Regions from separate parts of the Marinomonas sp. G8-14 genome, predicted to be linked through region 1. Evidence: predicted binding sites of a transcription regulator. Region 1 holds the regulator's gene; each other region holds the start of a gene.
The links. Region 1 encodes FNR, which switches genes on or off when oxygen is low (the NO sensors DNR and NnrR bind a similar motif). Its sites were predicted from a motif close to TTGATNTANATCAA; they were not measured.
Positions count from the first base shown of each region.

Region 2: yiaY (L-threonine dehydrogenase) is a predicted target of FNR. The motif match lies at 1,563-1,576, and genes of this name have one in related genera.
Region 3: AC0L6V_RS04350 (cytochrome-c peroxidase) is a predicted target of FNR. The motif match lies at 1,343-1,356, and genes of this name have one in related genera.

Region 1 covers NZ_CM147891.1:1,067,002-1,070,241, reverse strand. The annotation lists gene ttcA (tRNA 2-thiocytidine(32) synthetase TtcA) at 1-308, shown strand, start outside; gene AC0L6V_RS05390 (YfaZ family protein) at 319-891, shown strand; gene AC0L6V_RS05385 (adenine phosphoribosyltransferase) at 949-1,491, opposite strand; gene fnr (fumarate/nitrate reduction transcriptional regulator Fnr) at 1,516-2,277, opposite strand; gene hemN (oxygen-independent coproporphyrinogen III oxidase) at 2,299-3,240, opposite strand, start outside.
Region 2 covers NZ_CM147891.1:2,137,125-2,140,364, forward strand. The annotation lists gene AC0L6V_RS11000 (substrate-binding domain-containing protein) at 1-175, opposite strand, end outside; gene AC0L6V_RS11005 (nucleoside-specific channel-forming Tsx family protein) at 450-1,238, opposite strand; gene yiaY (L-threonine dehydrogenase) at 1,659-2,807, shown strand; gene AC0L6V_RS11015 (OsmC domain/YcaO domain-containing protein) at 3,108-3,240, shown strand, end outside.
Region 3 covers NZ_CM147891.1:862,744-865,983, reverse strand. The annotation lists gene AC0L6V_RS04350 (cytochrome-c peroxidase) at 51-1,232, opposite strand; gene minE (cell division topological specificity factor MinE) at 1,399-1,656, opposite strand; gene minD (septum site-determining protein MinD) at 1,658-2,467, opposite strand; gene minC (septum site-determining protein MinC) at 2,529-3,023, opposite strand; gene AC0L6V_RS04330 (septum site-determining protein MinC) at 3,004-3,240, opposite strand, start outside.

The DNA.
Region 1 (3,240 bases):
ACGGAAAGCATATCGTGATTCGACCTTTGGCTTACTGTAAAGAATCTGATATAGAAGCGTTTGCTCACATGAAGGAATATCCCATTATTCCTTGCAACCTTTGTGGCTCTCAAGAAAATCTTCAAAGACAAGTTGTCAAAGACATGTTACAAAAATGGGAAAAAGAATTTCCAGGAAGAATTGAGACCATGTTCTCTGCTTTACAAAATGTAGTTCCATCTCACTTAGCAGATACTGAATTGTTTGACTTTAAGGGGTTAAAGCAGTCGCCAGCGGCCTTTGACCGATTAAATATTATTTCATTATAGGATAATAGAAATGAATCTTACACAAAAAGCACTATTACTAACCGCCGGCATTTTAGGATCATCTATCGTTCATGCTTCCTCGGCAGGGGTAAGCTTAAATAATGATACAGTGAAGGGCGACATTGATCTAAATATGGGCGCTTTCGGTGTGAATGGTGGTGTTACTCATAATGACGATGAGAACACATCAACGGCACATATTGGTGTGACGGTTGAAGACTCAGACACTAGCGGTCCACTTCAGGCTGGTTTGGGTATTCGTTTTTATGCAATCGATGCTAATTTAGACAGTGATACAGGGAATGATGATCTTTCCCTTGCTCTAGCCTTAGGGGGATGGTACCGATATACGTTGCCCGCAGCGAATCGTGTGAGCATTTACGGCTCTGTTTACTATACCCCAGAAGTGCTAGCACTATCGAACTTGGATCACATGTATACTTACGAGTTTCGTGCTGAATACATGACGATGCGCAATGCCAGAATTTATGTTCGTTATGGCAAAACTGTCACTGTATATGAGGACAATAGCCGTAAAGAAATTGATAAAGGTCTTTCTGTTGGTGCAACAGTAGACTTCTAATTGTGCTCCTGGCAAACAAAAAAAGGTGGCTTATGCCACCTTTTTTGCTGATTTGAATCAATCGCCGTTATAAGCGCAAAGACTGAAAACAGGAATGTCGCTATCTCTTAATTTTTGACTCCCGCCAAGATCCGGTAGGTCAATAATAGCCGCTACTTCTTTGATCTTTGCTCCTTGCTTTGTTAAAAGCTCAATCGCTGCAAACAAGGTTCCACCGGTCGCAATGAGATCATCAAATAATAGAACTTCATCACCTGCGCTAACGGCGCCTTCTTGTATCTCTAGTTCTGCTTCGCCATATTCTAAAGCATACTTTTGTGAGATGGTTTTACCTGGAAGCTTACCCTTTTTACGCACTAAAATAAGAGGCTTTTGCAACTCATACGCCAATACAGCTGCAATTAAAAACCCTCTCGCATCGATACAAGCGATGTGAGATATATTTGTAGAGATATAACGATGAACATAAGCATCTACTACCATTCTCATGCCTTTAGGGTCACTAAAAATGGGAGTGATGTCTCGAAAGCTGATGCCTTGTTTCGGCCAGTCTTCAACTGTTTGTATCAGTGATTTAACGTAAAAATCGTCATAGAGCATGTTGCAAGCGCCTCATTATATCAATCAAATGTTGGCGATTTTACCACAATCACTCGCAACCCCAACGAGTTTTTGTATCTCAGGGAAATCAATTATCTCAATTTCTTTGCCATCAACATGAATCAATTCACTTTTTTGAAAACGAGTAATGACTCGACTTACCGTTTCTACCGCCAAACCAAGATAGTTACCTATCTCACCACGGGACATAGATAAGCGGAAGGCACTCGCAGAATAGCCTCTCTTCTTAAATCGAGTCGATAGGTTGAGCAAAAAAGAGGCGACTTTTTCATCCGCATTTTTTTTGCCTAAAAGGACCATCATTTGTTGATCGTCAGAAATTTTTCGACTCATTACCTTAAACAGCTGATGCTTTAAAGAGGGGATTTGGGAAGATAGCTCTTCAAGATGACTAAAGGGAATTTCGCACACCGTGGTTGTTTCTAACGCTTTTGCAGACACTGGATAAACGTTGGAGTCAATACCACTTAGACCAACTAGCTCACTAGGGCAATAGAAGCCTGTTATTTGCTCTTCACCATAAGAGGTGATATTGAACGTTTTTAGTGTACCAGAGCGGACCGCGTAAACAGAATCAAATGGTTCGCCTTGACGAAACAAAAAATCCCCTTTTTTCAATGGTTTTTTGCGTTCAATTATCTGATCCAGTCTATTGATGTCCTCATCCGCTAATGCAATGGGAAGACAAAGTGCACTTAAACTACAGTTTTGACATTGCGAGGTAAGCGTACTATTAAATCGTGACTGTGTGTGTGTCATGGTCATGTGATTCTCCCTGATCTCGATCTATATAACTTTTGAGTATTTTATGGCGCCATTTAGATACTTATCGAAAACCATGCAAATGCAACGAATGAGTAATCTACCGCGATCTGTTACTTTAATGGTGGTCTGCATTCCACCATCATTTATTTCTAACATACCATCTTCGATCATGGGTGTTAGATTGTCCACTTCTACAGCAAAATAATCAAAGAAGCGAATGTTAAATCGCCTTTCGATCTCGGCGGTGTTCAGCTCAAATTGAGAAATCAATGTCATTATTACTTGATGACGAATTCGATCATCCAAATTGCTGATATAGCCTTTTGCGATCGCCAATTGGCCTTTTTCAATACTACGTCGGTACATGTTTAGGTCAGTGTGGTTCTGTATATATACGCCATTTAAATCACTGATAGCGGACACCCCAAACGCCACTAAATCGGTGCCGGCATGTGTTGTATAACCTTGGAAATTACGCTGTAGTTCTCCTTGTCTTTGAGCTTGTGCTAAGGTGTCATCTGGCTTGGCAAAATGATCCATGCCAATGTATTCATAGCCAGCATTCATTAAGTATTCAATGCTCATTTTTAATAAAGCAAGCTTCATATTGGAGGTCGGTAGGCTTTCATCCAATAGGCGTCTTTGAGCCGGAAACCGTTCTGGTAGGTGCGCATAATTAAATAGAGAAATTCTATCCGGAGACAAGGCTACCACTTTGTCTAACGTGTCTCGAAAGCCCTCTAGAGACTGATAGGGAAGACCATATATCAGATCAAAATTAATGGATCTGATACCCTGTTCACGGGCATAAGTCACTAGGTTATTTACCATCTTTAAAGGTTGAATTCTGTGTATTGCTTTCTGAACTTTACCATCAAAATCTTGAACACCAATGCTAATTCGATTGATCCCCATTTGAGTTAATAGTTTAAGCTTTGAATGGTTAATCTCTCTAGGATCAAT
Region 2 (3,240 bases), 1.1 Mb from region 1:
GATTATGATTCCAATCCACTTGCTTAGAAGAATGATTGGCATCGTATCCAGTCAACTCGATCACTTTTTCAATACGTGCCCGAACGACGTCACTTAAGGGTGCGGTCTTGTTTAGGCACCGTGAGACTGTCGCGGGAGAAACCCCTGCTAATGCAGCGACATCTTTAATGTTCATGACAACTCACCTTCTGCGACAACCTTAGATGCAGCGAAGTATAGAAATCATAAGTGACGAATTTGTGACAAAAAAAGACACTTGACGGCAAATTAAAAGATTTTAAACGCTTTTTATCTGCCATTTCACGGAATTTAGCGTATGAAACACAATCATTTCATCACTAAAACGCGACATAAAAAAGATTAAAAAATAGACAAAAAAACCAACCATCGATATTTAAAATCGATAATTGGTTTTTATGCGTTATCCCTTTATTACCACTAATGCGGTATTAGAATTTATACGTCGCTGAGATGTAATGTGATACACCAGAAGATTTGAATCCAGAACTGTCTTCAATACCGTAAACATCTTTGTAAATTTTTAAGCCATAACCCAATGCGTATTGCTTAGAGTGCCAGTACAAACCTTGGAAAGTTGCACCACCATCAGTCGCTGTTACGTAATCGCTGTCCATACCAAACTGATAATCTACATAACCTTGGTAAGCTAAAAATGAACCATTATCAAAGTTTACAATAGGCTTAAACCAATTTGCTGAAAACTGATAGCCATTCCAACCATTGCGGTTACCAAAACTTTTATCATACAAAGAGTAAATGTTCATGCCTACTTTGCCTAACCAAGGCACGTTCACATCTGCCCCCAAACCAATAAAAGAATTGTTGGTTCCATCTTGTCCACCGTCTAAACTAAACAACGTTGAGACATAAAGTTCTTGTACGGCACCGAAAGATAAATCCTTTCCTGTCATACCATCCAAAGAAAAGCGCGGCGCCAACTTAAGAAACATCTTATCGTCATCTGCTTTATCACTGCTGTCGCTTGACGTCACGTTGAATATATCTAGATAACCATAAAGATCAACAATACCAGAACGGCCGCCAAACTCTATTTCTAGATAGTCATGACTTGATTCACCAGGTAGCTCATCAAAGGCATACATCAAGTTAAATTGACGCCAAGAATAATCGTTCTTATGAATATCATCAGAATAATCTGCCGCAAAACCGGTACTAGCGAGCACCATGGTAGACAAGCCTAAAAGTGTTTTACGCATTTGTTTCGCCCCATTCAATACTGTGTGATTAATGTGAATATATTATGACCAATTGGTCAGAAATATGCATATTACAGACTTTTGAAGGTGACGCAATATAATTTAAATACGGTTTAAAATTAAATTTTATTGCACAAAAATGGAATAAATAGACATTTTATTGCACCAAAATAGCAATATATCGAAAAGCTCAAGACATAAGGGTTTAACCCAAAATCCAGTGGAAATTGATTTTTTTAGCATAACATCGCACCTCATTGGTGCTCATAAAATATAAGCTAAAAAATCTCTCTGGCTACAAATTTAGCTCAATTAGCCAATAACGTGTTCTAGATCAAATCAATTCATAGCATTCAGCTCCACAATAGTGTCGTAGACAGTTTGAACATACTTCCGATACACTTAAAAAAGGGGAACACCATGAGCAGCACATTTTACATTCCTGCCGTAAACATCATGGGAGAAAAGGCGCTGAATGACGCGGTTGAACAAATCGAAAGTCTTGGTTTTAAACAGGCGCTGATCGTGACGGATCCGGGTATGACCCAGCTAGGTGTGACCGCAGAAGTCAAAGCCTTGCTACAAGACCATGGAATCGAAAGCTTAGTGTACGATGGCGTACAACCTAACCCAACGGTAGAAAACGTTAACGCTGGTTTAGCGGCACTGCAAACTCACCAATGTGATTGTGTGATTTCTCTCGGAGGTGGTTCGGCTCACGATTGCGCTAAAGGTATTGCGTTGGTTGCCACGAACGGCGGTCACATTAGCGACTATGAAGGAGTGGACGTTTCTAAAAAACCTCAACTCCCCTTGATCAGCATTAACACTACCGCAGGCACAGCGTCTGAAATGACACGTTTCTGTATTATTACCGACCAAGAGCGTCACATCAAAATGGCTATTGTTGATCGCAACGTAACGCCCATTTTGTCGGTAAACGATCCACGATTAATGGCCGGTATGCCGGCCGCTCTCACCGCCGCAACGGGCATGGACGCACTTACTCACGCCATCGAAGCTTATGTATCAACAGCGGCCGATCCAATCACCGACGCTTGTGCTATTAAAGCCATTGAACTGATCCGTGATAACTTACACGAAGCCGTTCATAACGGCAGTAATATGCAAGCTCGCACACAAATGGCTTATGCTCAATTTTTAGCTGGCATGGCATTTAATAACGCATCACTGGGTTATGTGCATGCTATGGCACATCAATTGGGTGGCTTCTACGACTTACCACACGGCGTTTGTAATGCTGTGTTATTACCTCATGTGCAGCGCTATAACAGTCAAGTGGCCGCGCCGCGCCTAAAAGATGTCGGCAAAGCATTGGGCGTCGATGTGCAAGGATTGAGTGATAAAGACGGTGCCGATGCAGCCATTGCGGCGATCGTCAAGCTGTCTCAAAGCGTGAATATCCCAGCTGGCTTACAAGAGTTGGGGGCAAAAGAAGCAGACTTCGCCACCTTAGCCAGCAACGCCATGAAAGACGCTTGTGGATTTACTAACCCAATCCAACCAAGCCATGATGACGTGATGGCTATTTTTAAAGCTGCTATGTGACATCTAGCACTGTCGTTAATGTATCCTACATATTGGTTACCGTAAAAAAGCCTTATCGATCACGCATCGATAAGGCTTTTTTATATAACACATTTAGTCTATTAGAAGCTCTAGCTCAACCAGTGATAGATCACGAAATCACTACTCTAAAGACATAACAAATTGCCGGTGTCAGAAGCTAAATCAATGTAGTTTTGCACGATTTAATTTTACTCTACCTTACTTATCACCGATAATTCTTCAATAACATCTGGTCAGCCAGCTGCACACACATCTCCTATTCAACGGACACCCAATTCAATGGAAATCAAAGTTAATTTTCTCGACAATCTACGACTTGAAGCCAAGTTTGACGATTTTACTGTGATCACCGACCAGCCGATTCGCTACAAAGGCGATGGCTCTGCGCCAAGTCCATTTGATTATTTTTTAG
Region 3 (3,240 bases), 200 kb from region 1:
AATAAGGAGTTGACCAAAATCGCCAATCAGAAAACAAGTAGAAAACAGCGCTATTTCTCAAGCAAGGGCTCATATCGCTGATCTGTTAATGTTTTCAGAAAGGCCACAATGGCATCTACACGCTGATCTGGCAAGGCAGGGCCTTTCTCTAGGCTCACTAAGTCGATATTTTCCGCCACTTCAGGCTCTGCCCAAGGCTCACCTGTTTCAGGATTCAACTTACGCATAGGGTTATTATATTTATCGTAAAAAAGCACAACGGTACGCAGATCTTTAAACACACCGTTATGCATATAAGGTCCTGTCACAGCGACATTACGCAGAGAAGGTACTTTGAATTTACCAGCCTGCTTAGGGTCATCAATCATTGGATTATCTAAAAGGCCGAGGTCTTTTTTATTGCCATTGAACGCCATCAAGGCCGGATTCGCAGGCACGCCTATATTACGATACTCATAATTCGTGAACGTTTCTTGGGCATTGAGTGGTGACGTACCGAGTTGATGACATGCGTTACAATTAGTAAATTGCTGAGAGAAAAACAAGGTTTTTCCCAGCTCCTCTTGAGGCGTCAGTTTAGCTTCACCTCGTAATGCTCGGTCATATTTTGAATCAAACGGCATAAACAATGCCGTTTTCTCAAACGTTGCAATCGCATTCGTGATGGCTGCATAGCCGGTTTGCGCGTCTTCTAAAATATCTTGACCATAAAGCGTATTGAACAAATCAACATAGCGTGGATTTTCTTTGACTCGTTCAACAACGGAAGCACCGTCCGGTAAGGCCATTTCCAAAGGGTTCAAAAAAGGCCCTTCAGCTTGTTGAGCCAATCCAGAGGCCCGACCATCCAAAAATTGACCGCCACGATATTCGCCATTCGACATACGATAAAAAGCAGGAGAAAAAGCCGCATAGCCTGCTGTTGGTGTATTGCGTCCGCCCATTGAATGGCCATCACTTCCCAATGAGACCGCACCCAACAATGCATCTTGTCTCTTATCAACAAACGCATTAGCAATATCATGACACGTACCACAAGACTGATTACGCTGTTTCGATAAATTTGTATCAAAGAACAATTGCGAACCAAGCAGCGCTTTCGGATCTGAAAGAGAAATGGGAAGTTCGGGAGAAACGTTCTCAGCGTTAGATACACCCACTGCTTGTTTAGGTTCGCTACAAGCAGAGAGAAACACCACAACAGCCATCATACTAAAACAAGAACGCAGCATTAAATTTTGCTCAAACTGAAAAATGAATAAGCTAGATAATACACCGACACAAAAAATCAGTAAAACAATGACAATCATTCTTAATTAATTTTGCAAAAAAAACACCTAACACGATCTATATCAAGAAGGTGTTAGGTGTTTTCTAATGGTAACCCGTAAAATAAGACTAATTTTGCTCAGGCAACGTGACATTTAGCTCCAACACAGAGCAATCATCGGTATTGTCGAGCTGTATCTGCACATCTTCATTACCGATATTCACATACTTACGAATCACATCAATGATTTCTTGTTGCATTTGTGGCAAATAATCAGGTTGATGGCGCTTACTGCGCTCATGAGCCACAATAATCTGCAGTCTGTCTTTAGCAACAGACGCGGAGCTAGGCACGCTTTTGCTTTTAAAATAGTCAAAAATTCCCACACTAACCCCCTAATAATCGTTTGATGAAGCCTTTTTTCTGAACTTCTAAGAATCGCAACGGACGCTCTTCGCCCATCAAACGGTCAACCGCATCCATATAAGCAAGACCCGCCTCGGATTCAGTATCTAATATAACCGGCGTACCTTGGTTTGACGCTTTTAAAACCGCTTCCGACTCAGGAATGACACCAAGCAATGGAATCGCCAAAATATCTTCCACATCGGATACACTTAACATTTCTCCTAGAGCAACACGCCCAGGATGATAACGAGTTAAGAGTAGATGCTCTTCAATAGGCTCTCTCCCTTCTTCTGCACGTTTTGACTTACTTTGCAAAATACCCAAAATACGATCAGAGTCGCGCACAGATGACACTTCTGGGTTCGTTACAACGATGGCCGCATCAGCGAAATACAGCGCCATTTGAGCGCCCTTTTCGATTCCGGCTGGAGAGTCACAAATAATGTACTCAAACTCTTTAGCAAGCTCCTCAAGAACCCACTGAACGCCCTCAGTAGTCAAGGCATCTTTATCGCGAGTCTGTGACGCAGGCAAAATAAACAAATCTTTTGTCCGCTTATCTTTAATCAAAGCTTGAGATAGAGTCGCTTCTTTGTTGATAACATTCACAAAGTCGTAAACCACTCGACGCTCACAGCCCATAATTAAATCTAAGTTACGTAAGCCTACATCGAAATCGATAATAACCGTTTTATGTCCTTTTAACGCGATACCAGTCCCAATAGCAGCACTGGATGTCGTCTTTCCGACACCCCCCTTGCCTGAGGTGACTACTATAATTTTTGCCAATGCTTTATCCCCCGACAAACCCAAATAGGGTTTATCTAACTAATTAAATGAATAGTAAACCTTAGAGCGGTACGATTTCTAAACTATCGTCAACTAATAACACTTGCGCCCCATCTTTCCAAACGATATTTCGCAGCGCATCACTCAACATAAAATTACCTGCGATAGAAACCAGTTCAGCCTCCATGCTTTTACAAAAAATTCTTGCCTCAACGTCACCTTTTACGCCAGCCAAGGCACGCCCACGCAATGCACCATAGACATGAATATTACCATCGGCTAACACTTCCGCGCCCGCACTGACTTGATTCAGAATAATCAAATCCCCTTCGGCATAGACTTGCTGCCCAGAACGAATCGGTTTAGTAATCACTTTCGTTGTTTGAGGCACGAGGCGCTCTTCAACAACGGTTTTCACCACCACATCTGGACTAGCCTCTTCTTTTTCCGCTGTGGATGTCGTAATTGCCCTTGCTTTACTCGCAGGCAAAAGCGGAATTTTGACCAACGCCTTCCATACAGGCAAAGCCTCTGGATCACAACGCCAACCAATCACACCAAGACCGAGCTCCACTGACCGACTGAATAAGAACATCAAACTCATCAATCGTAATGCCACGCTTCATTTTTGAAATATCAATAATGATCGGCGCTTGATTAAAAAAATGTGGAACCTGATCAATCTTTTCTTTTAAATGAAAAACGATGTCATCTAATGAAAAAGTCTGAATCTCCAGCAAAATCGTCGTAACGACACTTCCTTTAAGTCGGAA